DNA from 2 places in the Caballeronia sp. ATUFL_F2_KS9A genome. Region 1 is predicted to be linked to the other one. Evidence: predicted binding sites of a transcription regulator. Region 1 holds the regulator's gene; the other holds the start of a gene.
What was found. The regulator FliA, encoded in region 1, starts transcription of late flagellar genes. The targets are predictions, from matches to a motif close to CTAAAGTTTNNNNNNNNNNNGCCGNTA.
Positions count from the first base shown of each region.

Region 2: motA (flagellar motor stator protein MotA) is a predicted target of FliA. The motif match lies at 2,834-2,860, and genes of this name have one in related genera.

Region 1 is NZ_JALQEK010000022.1:1,798-6,213, forward strand. Features, by position in the region: gene NCS67_RS12755 (Rieske 2Fe-2S domain-containing protein) at 1-606, opposite strand, end outside; gene NCS67_RS12760 (GGDEF domain-containing protein) at 819-1,913, shown strand; gene NCS67_RS12765 (RNA polymerase sigma factor FliA) at 1,920-2,651, opposite strand; gene NCS67_RS12770 (MinD/ParA family ATP-binding protein) at 2,670-3,587, opposite strand; gene flhF (flagellar biosynthesis GTPase FlhF) at 3,580-4,416, opposite strand, start outside.
Region 2 is NZ_JALQEK010000001.1:62,949-67,364, reverse strand. Features, by position in the region: gene cheA (chemotaxis protein CheA) at 1-407, opposite strand, end outside; gene NCS67_RS00320 (response regulator) at 459-836, opposite strand; gene motB (flagellar motor protein MotB) at 904-1,902, opposite strand; gene motA (flagellar motor stator protein MotA) at 1,928-2,788, opposite strand; gene NCS67_RS00305 (YfiM family lipoprotein) at 3,100-3,510, shown strand; gene flhC (flagellar transcriptional regulator FlhC) at 3,530-4,084, opposite strand; gene flhD (flagellar transcriptional regulator FlhD) at 4,103-4,416, opposite strand, start outside.

The DNA of each region.
Region 1 (4,416 bases):
GCCGCCCTGCCCCGGCATTCCCGCCGGTTGCCAGTATCGGCATTGCCGCGCTTCCAGACCTTCATCGCTCGCGACGACTTCGTAATCGGGCACTTCCGTATGCGTGTCCTCGCCCAGAATCCCCGCATGCACGAACGAGAAATGCGCCATGTCCAGAAAATTCTCGACGACGCGCGGCGCCGACGACCTCACCGTCTGCGGCGCGAGATTGATGCGCCGGCCACCGGGAATCACGGCTTCGGGAAAGAAATCGAGCGCATACGCAGGCTCGCCGAAACACATCCAGATAACGCCGTACTTCTCTTCGCAAACGAAAGTCGTCGCGCACGCGCGCTTCGACGGACGCAATGAAGGATTCGACGGAATCCGCAAACACTGTCCTTCGATGTCGTAACTCCAGCCGTGATACGGACACACGATCTGATCGCGCATCACATGCCCGAGCGACAACTGCGCGCCCCGATGCGGACAGTAATCGCGCCACGCATGCGCCGCGCCGATGCTGTCCCGCCACACGACGATCCGCTCATCGGCCACGATGAATCCGCGCGCGCCGCCTTCCGGCACGTCTTCGCTATTGCAAACGGGCAGCCATTCGGCAGCCAAAGAAATGGATTCGTCGCGCATCGCCGTGAATGAGAAATGGACGTTCTTAAGCTGTTCTTACACGAAACACAGCGTCTTCGCAAAACGTTGCAAAATAGCGGATCGCTCGCTCGGTGCAACTCGATACCACTCCATTCAGCCGATGCCATGCGACGGGGCCGCAGTACTTGGCAGCAAGATAAAAGAAAGAAATCACCATCCAGGGGTTCAGTATGGAGCAGGCGCATCAACCGGCACGCCGGACTTATGCCTTCGCATGGTCCGAACACCGGAATCCGGAACGCGAGCAGGCCACGCTGCGGGTCTGGATGGGAGCGGTGGTTCTTCTGGCTTACGGCGTTTTCGCGTGGCTCCGCCCTTCACACGATGCCTTCCTGACCACGCGCCTCGTCGCGCTCTATGTGTCTTATGGGGCGATCACGCTTCTGATCGTCAGCCGCATGAGCGCGCCTTCTGTTGCGCGCCTGACCGTCACGACCATCGCCGATCAGACGATCCTCGGGCTCGCGCTCGCCGCGGGCGGCGCAACGGCGCTGCCGCTTCTCTGGGTGATGTTCTGGTTTCTGATCGGTTCGGGATGCCGATACGGCAAGCGCACGCTCGCCGTATCGTGCGCGACGGCGCTCATCATCGTCACGGCGATGGCCGTCTGGCAGCCGTGGTGGCACGAGAATCTTCCCGCCGCGATCGGGCTCGCGCTGAGCGTACTCGGCGCATCGGTGTATCTGAGCGTGCTCGTCGATCGGCTCGGCAACGCGAATCGCGATCTAGCGCGTCAGGCATCGACCGATCCGCTCACGGGTCTGTCGAACCGGTACGCGCTGGAAAGAGTCGTCGATCGCGCGATGAACGCGCCCGAAGCCAATGGCGATCACGCCACCGCGCTCCTTCTGATCGATCTCGACGGCTTCAAGGAAGTGAACGATACCTACGGTCACGCCGTCGGCGATCTGCTGCTGCAAGCCTTCGCGGACTCGCTCGCGAAGCGCATGCGCAAGTCGGACACCATCGCGCGTCTGGGCGGCGACGAGTTCGTCGTGCTCGCGCATCAGATGCGCGACCGCGACGCCGTGTTGTCGGTGGCCGACAACATCCATTCGGCGCTCGGCGAAATTACGTCGGTGCAGGAGCGGCCGGTGTCGGTATCGGCGAGCATCGGCGCATGCCTGCTTTCGAGCGCGGCGTCCGCGCATCAAACCGGCATGACCGCCGTGCTGCGCGCCGCCGACCGCGCGATGTACCGCGCGAAAAGTCTCGGCGAAGGGAAAACGGTCTTCGCCGAGACGCGGGACTTCGAGATCAGCTAGAGAACGTCAGGCCTCGACGCTCGTCCACGCCTGCTCGCGCAGCTTCGTGCGCAGACGCGCGACCGCCTGGCTGTGCAACTGACACACGCGCGACTCGCTCACTTCCATCACCGCGCCGATTTCGCGCAGGTTCAGGCCGCGTTCGTAATAGAGGCTCATCAGGAGCTTCTCGCGCTCGGGCAGCTTGTCGATGGCTTCGATCAGCGCGCCGCGAAGGCTGTCGTCGAGCAGCGCGGACAGCGGATCCGAACGATCGACGCAATAGCGGTCGAGGAACGGCTCGTCGTCGGCGGAGCGATCGAAGTCTTCGTAATAGATCAGCTGGCTGCCGTGCAAGTCCTGAAGCATCGACTGATATTCGTCGAGCGGCATCTTCATGTGCTCGGCGATTTCCTGCTCGCTCGCCGCGCGGCCGAGGTTCTGCTCGACCTTGTGCACCGCCGATTCCACTTCGCGCGACGTCTTGCGCATGCTGCGCGGCAGCCAGTCGTTCGCGCGGAGCTCATCCAGCATCGCGCCGCGGATGCGCTGGCTCGCATATGTTTCGAACTGCGCGCCCTGATCTTCCTTGTAGCGGCTCGCCGCGTCCAGCAGGCCGATCATGCCGGCCTGAATGAGATCGTCGAGATCGACGCTCGCCGGCATCTTGGCGACGAGTTGAAGCCCCAGCCGTCGAACGAGCGGTGCGTATTTCGTCAGCACTTCCGACTGTGAGAGTTTGCCTTGGGCGTTATACATCTTGGTCACCTATCTTGATCACATCGACGCCGTGCTGCTCAATGCAAAGTCGTGAAGCGCAGCCGCACGATGCGACGCCTCCCGCGCGCCCTGTACAGAGTCGCTAACCGGATTTCGCGCGTCGGCCTGGCCGCCCGCATCGCGCATATAAGGCGCGGGGCGCATCGGCCAGTGCAGGAGCTCCGCCGCGATTGCGCGGTAGTCGCGCGCCGCGGCCGTGGCCGGGAACGCTTCGACTGCACAGCGTGAGAGTTCCATCGCCCGAGCGACGCGCGCATCCTCGGACACATATCCCGCCTGCACGAGCGACACGGCCAGATACCGGCTCGCGACGCCCGACAGGTTGTCGAACGCGACCGCCGCGTCGGCCGGGTTCTGCACGTGATTGACGAGCACGCGGAACTGGCCGATCGCATGGGCGTAGTGCAGTCGTTTCATGCACGCATACGCCTCGGTGATCGCCGACGCGGCTACCCGCGTCACAATAAGAAAGTCATGCGCCTGCGCCGCGAGCGTCGACAGCGCGCCGTGGCGATCGAGTTGCGCATCGATCAGCACGATGTCCGCCGGACCGTCGAGCAACGCGCGGCATTGCGCGGCATCGTGAACGATGCGTTCGTCGCGCGGCGCGGCCATCAGCGAGAAGCCGAACGGCGTGCGCTCGACGGCATCGCCGAGCATGCGCCGGCCCGACATCACCGAGGCGAGCGCGCCCGCGTCTTCGGTGCCCACGAGACGGCTCACCGATCCCGCGTTGCGGTGCTCGTCGATCACGAGCACGTCCTTGCCGTGGATGGAAAGCGCCGCGCCGAGATTCACCACCGCCGACGTGCATCCGATGCCCGCCGGTCCGCCCGCGATCGCCACCACGCGCGAACCGGCGCGCGTAAGGAGCCGTCGCAGGCCTTCCGCCTGGTCGAGCACGAACTTATCCAAAGTGCACCTCATGCAGTTCGGTCGTGGCGCGCGCGGACAACGCGGACAGCAGCGCAGGCGTTTCTTCGTCTTGCGGCACGAAGGGCGAGTTGTCGCGCGGGATGCAGAACGCGCTCTTGATGAGAAACCGCTTGGTCGCGACGTACAGGTTCTCCGGCACTTTCTGACCGGTCGACACGTAATGCACCGGCAGCTTGTAGCGGATGACCGTATCGAGCACGCCGCCGAGATTCGTCGCTTCGTCGAGCTTGGTCAGGATGCAGCCCGCGAGCGGCGGCTGGTCCGCGGCGCTCTTGTAGGCCTGCACGACTTCGTTGAGCGTGTCGCCGTGGCTCGTCGCGTTGAGCAGCAGGATGCGCTGCACCGGATGACCCGCGCCGCACAGCATCGCGATCTGATCCGAGACCATGCGATCGCGCTGGCTCATGCCGATCGTGTCGATCAGCACGATATGTTTGTTGCGGAGTTCCGAAAGCGCGAGTTGCAGGTCCGCGCCGTCTTTCACCGCGTGAACCGACACACCGAGAATCTTGCCGAAAATGCGCAGTTGCTCGTGCGCGCCGATACGGTAGCTGTCGGTCGTGAGCAGCGCGACCTTGCTTGCGCCGAAGCGCATCACGCAGCGCGCGGCAAGCTTGGCCGTCGTGGTCGTCTTGCCGACGCCAGTCGGGCCCATCAGTGCGAACACGCCGCCGCGTTCCATCAGCGCGTCTTCGCTGTCCATCACCGGAATGTTCGATTCGAGCACCTGCTGCACCCACTCGAGCGCGCCTTCGACGCTCTCGAGTTCCGGCATGTTGTCCACCATCATGCGGACGAGCTGCGCCGA
Region 2 (4,416 bases), on a different contig from region 1:
GACGGTGCGCCTTCGGCCTGTTCGTTCTTCAGACGCTCGAGCTTCGCGCAGATCGCGGCCGCCGCGGCCGCATCCGGCTCCGCGCTCGCGCGATACGCGGCGAGCTGATCCGACAGCACGTCCTTCGTCGCGAGGAACGTGTCGATCATGTCGCGGCGCAGGACGAGTTCGTTGTTGCGCGCGCGGTCCAGCAGCGATTCGAGGATGTGCGTCGTTTCGGTGAGCGCGGTGAAACCGAACGTCGCCGCGCCGCCCTTGATCGAGTGCGCCGCGCGGAAGATCGCCGCGAGGTCTTCCGGATCGGGATTCGCGATGTCCAGAACGAGCAGCAGTTGCTCCATCTGCGCGAGCAGTTCGTCTGCTTCGTCGAAGAAGGTCTGGTAGAACTGGGTAATGTCGAGTGTCATGCTTGAGTCACCATCGGCGCGTGCGTGCGCGAGTTGTCTTGTGCGTTCGCTTTAGTGCTGCGTTTCTTCGGAGAGCGCGGCGACCAGTTCCGTCAGCAGGTCCGGATCGAGCGGCTTCTCGATCCAGCCTGTCGCGCCCGCCGAGCGCGCCGCGTCCTTGAACGGCTCGCCGCCTTCGGTCGTCAGCACGAGAATCGGCGTCGCCTTGTATGCGGGATTTCCGCGCAGCGCCACGATCAGATCGAGCCCGCTTCTGCCCGGCATGTGCTGATCGGTCAGAACCAGATCGAAGCGCTCCGCGAGCGCCCACTCCAGCCCCTCGTCGCCGTCCGACGCAACGGTCACTTGGTAACCCGCCGCCGCCAGCGTCGCCGAGAGGATTTGCCGCATCGCGGCTGAATCGTCGATTGCCAGAATGTGTTTGATCATGTTTGTCTCTTGCCGGGATGACGGTCGAAACGTGTCGACACTTGAGCGTCTTTTTCGAGGTTTTTGCTCACTTCGCCACGGGTCTCACCGCGACGCCGGGAATGAGCTGGCCGAGCGCCGACGACGGATTGCCGTTCGCGTCCGTGCCGTTGTCGAGCGTCGCGCCGCGTGAGCCGTCGTCGCGCAGCATCGACAGCTCCGTCTTGCGATTGAGCACGATCACGCTGATGCGCCGGTTCTCCGGATCGAGCGGATCTTTCTTGTTCAGGTTTTGCGTCGACGCGAGTCCGAGCACGCGCATCACCTTTCCTTCGTCCATGCCGCCCGCGACCAGCTCGCGCCGCGACGCGTTCGCGCGGTCCGCGGACAGCTCCCAGTTGCTGTAGCCCTTGTCGCCGCCCGCGTACTTCACGGCGTCTGTATGTCCCTGCACGACGATGTGATTCGGCACGTCGTTGAGCGAGCGGCCGATCTCGCGCAGGATGTCGCGCATGTACGGCTGCACGGCGTCGCTGGAGAGCGCGAACATCGGGCGCTTTTGGGTATCGACGATTTCGATGCGCAAGCCCTGTTGCGTCGATTCGATGCGGATCTGCTGCTTGAACTGGCGCAGCGTCGGATTGGCCTCGATCGCGGCCATGAGCTTCACCTGAAGGTCGTGCAGGCGCACCTGCTCGCGCCGTTCGAGCTCGCCCTGCGCGGACTTGAGCAGTTCTTCGTCGGTGTCGGACGAGGCGCGCTGCGCGAGCTGCGTGGCGCCATCGGTCTTGCGCGCGGCGCCTGCGTCGGTGCTGGAAATGTCGCGGCCGCCGCCCATGATGATGCTGTTGTCCATGCCGACGGTCTTGCCGCCGACCATCGCGGCCTTGAGCGGCATCTGGAAATATTCGGCGATGCCGCGCCGCTGCACCGGCGACGTCGACGAAAGCAGCCACATCAGCAGGAAGAACGCCATCATCGCGGTCATGAAGTCCGCGTAGGCGAGTTTCCACGCGCCGCCGTGATGGCCTTTCTTGCCCGCGACGACGCGCTTGATGAATATCGGGCGATCGGTATCGTTGCTCATCGCTGTGTCTCGACTATGGCGGAAGTCACTTCGACTTGACCTTGCGCACGTGTTCTTCCAGCTCGGAGAACGACGGGCGCTCCGTCGAGAACAGCACCTTGCGGCCGAATTCCACCGCGATCGCGGGGGCGTAGCCATTCAGGCTCGCGAGGATCGTCACCTTGATGCACTGGAACATCTTGGTCTGCTCCGCGACGCGCTGTTCCGCGACGTTCGCGAGCGGTCCGATGAAGCCGTACGAAAGCAGAATGCCGAGGAAGGTGCCGACGAGCGCCTGCGCGATCATCTCGCCGAGAATCGCGGGCGGCTGATCGGCGGAGGCCATCGTGTGCACGACGCCCATCACCGCCGCGACGATGCCGAACGCGGGCATCGCGTCGCCGACCTTGGTGAGCGCGTGCGCCGGCGCTTCGCCTTCGACGTGATGCGTCTCGATTTCCTCGTCCATGAGGCTTTCGATCTCGAACGCGTTCATATTGCCGCTCACCATGAGGCGCAGGTAATCCGTCAGGAATTCGACGATGTGATGGTCCGCGAGAATCTTCGGGTACTGGCTGAACACCGGGCTCTTCGCCGGATCTTCGATATCCGCTTCGAGCGCGAGCGTGCCTTCCTTGCGCGCTTTCGCGAGCAGCACGTAGAGCAGGCCCATCAGCTCCATGTACATGCTCTTGTCGTACTTCGCGCCCTTGAAGAGCGTCGGCAGCACCTGAATCGTCGCCTTGATGGTCTTGACGTTGTTGCCGAGGATGAACGCGCCGACGCCCGCGCCCGCGATCATCAGAATTTCGACCGGCTGCATGAGCGCGCCAAGGTGGCCGCCTTCGATGGCATAGCCGCCGAAGACGGACAGCAATGTCACGAGCGATCCAATGAAAATCAGCACAGTCGAGTCCTCACGTTTGATGCGGTAAGACCGCCGTTAAGTGGTTTACGGCACTCGACTGGAAAACTTTGGGGCACGGTCAAACCGCTGTAGGTTCCGTGCGGTTTGCCGCGCGACCTTCTCGCTGTTTCGCAAAAATCTGCGTCTCAATCGCTGATTTCCGGCAACTAAATATCGAACTTTTCCTAGCCGCGACACAAAATTTTCCCGTTCGAGACGAAACATCACATTTCCTGCCGATAATACGAACGCGCGTTCAGTTTTGTTGGAGACGCGAAGTCGTGAAATCGGAGAGAACGATGACAAGAGCAATGAAACAGGCCAGCGCGCTCGCGCTGACAGTGACCGCGAGTTCATTCGCCCATGCGGGTTTCGACTGCAGCGGTTCGCGCGGCGGCTGGCGTATGCAGACATCGGATAGCTGGACCGGCTCCGACAAACTTGCCCACGTGGCCGCGTCCGCGCCGTTCGGCGCGCTCGGCGCCTATTTGACGCGCGGCTCGGACCATCCGGTCGTCTACGGCACGTTGATCGGCACTGCCCCGGGCTTGGTGAAGGAAATCGTCGACGGAACCTGCCGCACGGACGGCTTCTCCTACAAGGATCTGGCCGCCGACGCGCTCGGTGCGTGGATCGGCGCATCGGTGACGCATTGGGCGATCATGTATCAGCGCACGCCGCACGGGATGACCGTCGGGCTTTCGTACCACGATCGCTTTTAGACGGACGCGGGCGCGCGGATCAGGCGGCGATCCGCCCCGCTTCGCGGTCCGCGCCCGCCTTGCGCGTCTTGCCCGCGCGCGATGGCGGCTGGCAGAGGCCGCACACGTAACCGGCGCGCAGTTCGTATGCATGTGCGACGAAACGTCCGCGGCAGCGCGTGCAGACGTTGGTCTGGAGCATGCCGGATTCGAAGTAGCGCACGAGCGTCCACGCGCGCGTGAGCGACAGCACGGGTTCGTCGCCGTACAGCGCCGCGTGTTCGAGATAGAGGCGGTAGCTTTTCACGATCGCGTGAATCGTCGGCTGGCTCTTGTCGTTGGCCGCCATGAAGCGATAAATGCCGTGAAACAGCGACGAATGGATGTTCGGCTGCCACGTCATGAACCAGTCCGTCGAGAACGGCAGCATGCCCTTGGGCGGCGACACGCCTTTCAGTTCCTTATAGAGCTTGATGAGACGGTCGCGCGACAGGCTCGTTTCCGCTTCGAGCAGTTGCAGGCGCGCGCCGAGCTCGATCAGCTCGATCGCCAAAGTGATTTCGCGGACCTCCGCGACCACGCTTTTCGTCGCCATCGGGCTTCGCGCGCGGCGTCAGCCGATCTGCTCGACGGGACTGTCCGCCAGCACAATCGCCGCGTGGGCGTGCGCGAGCGCCGCGCTGCGGTCCTTGTCGGCGAGCGACGAAAGGATCGCGTGGTCATCGAAACGAAAGCGGCACAGCAAATGGCTCGACGACGCCACTTTCACTGCCTGCGCGAGCGTCAGCGAAGCCAGAACTTGCGCAACCTGCTCCGAAAGGCCCAGGCGATACATCGCCGAGATGCGGTCTTCCTGAAGAAGCCGCTGAGCGAGGAGCAAGTACGACAGGTTCACCTCGCGGATTTCCGCGAGCGTACTCGTAGTGC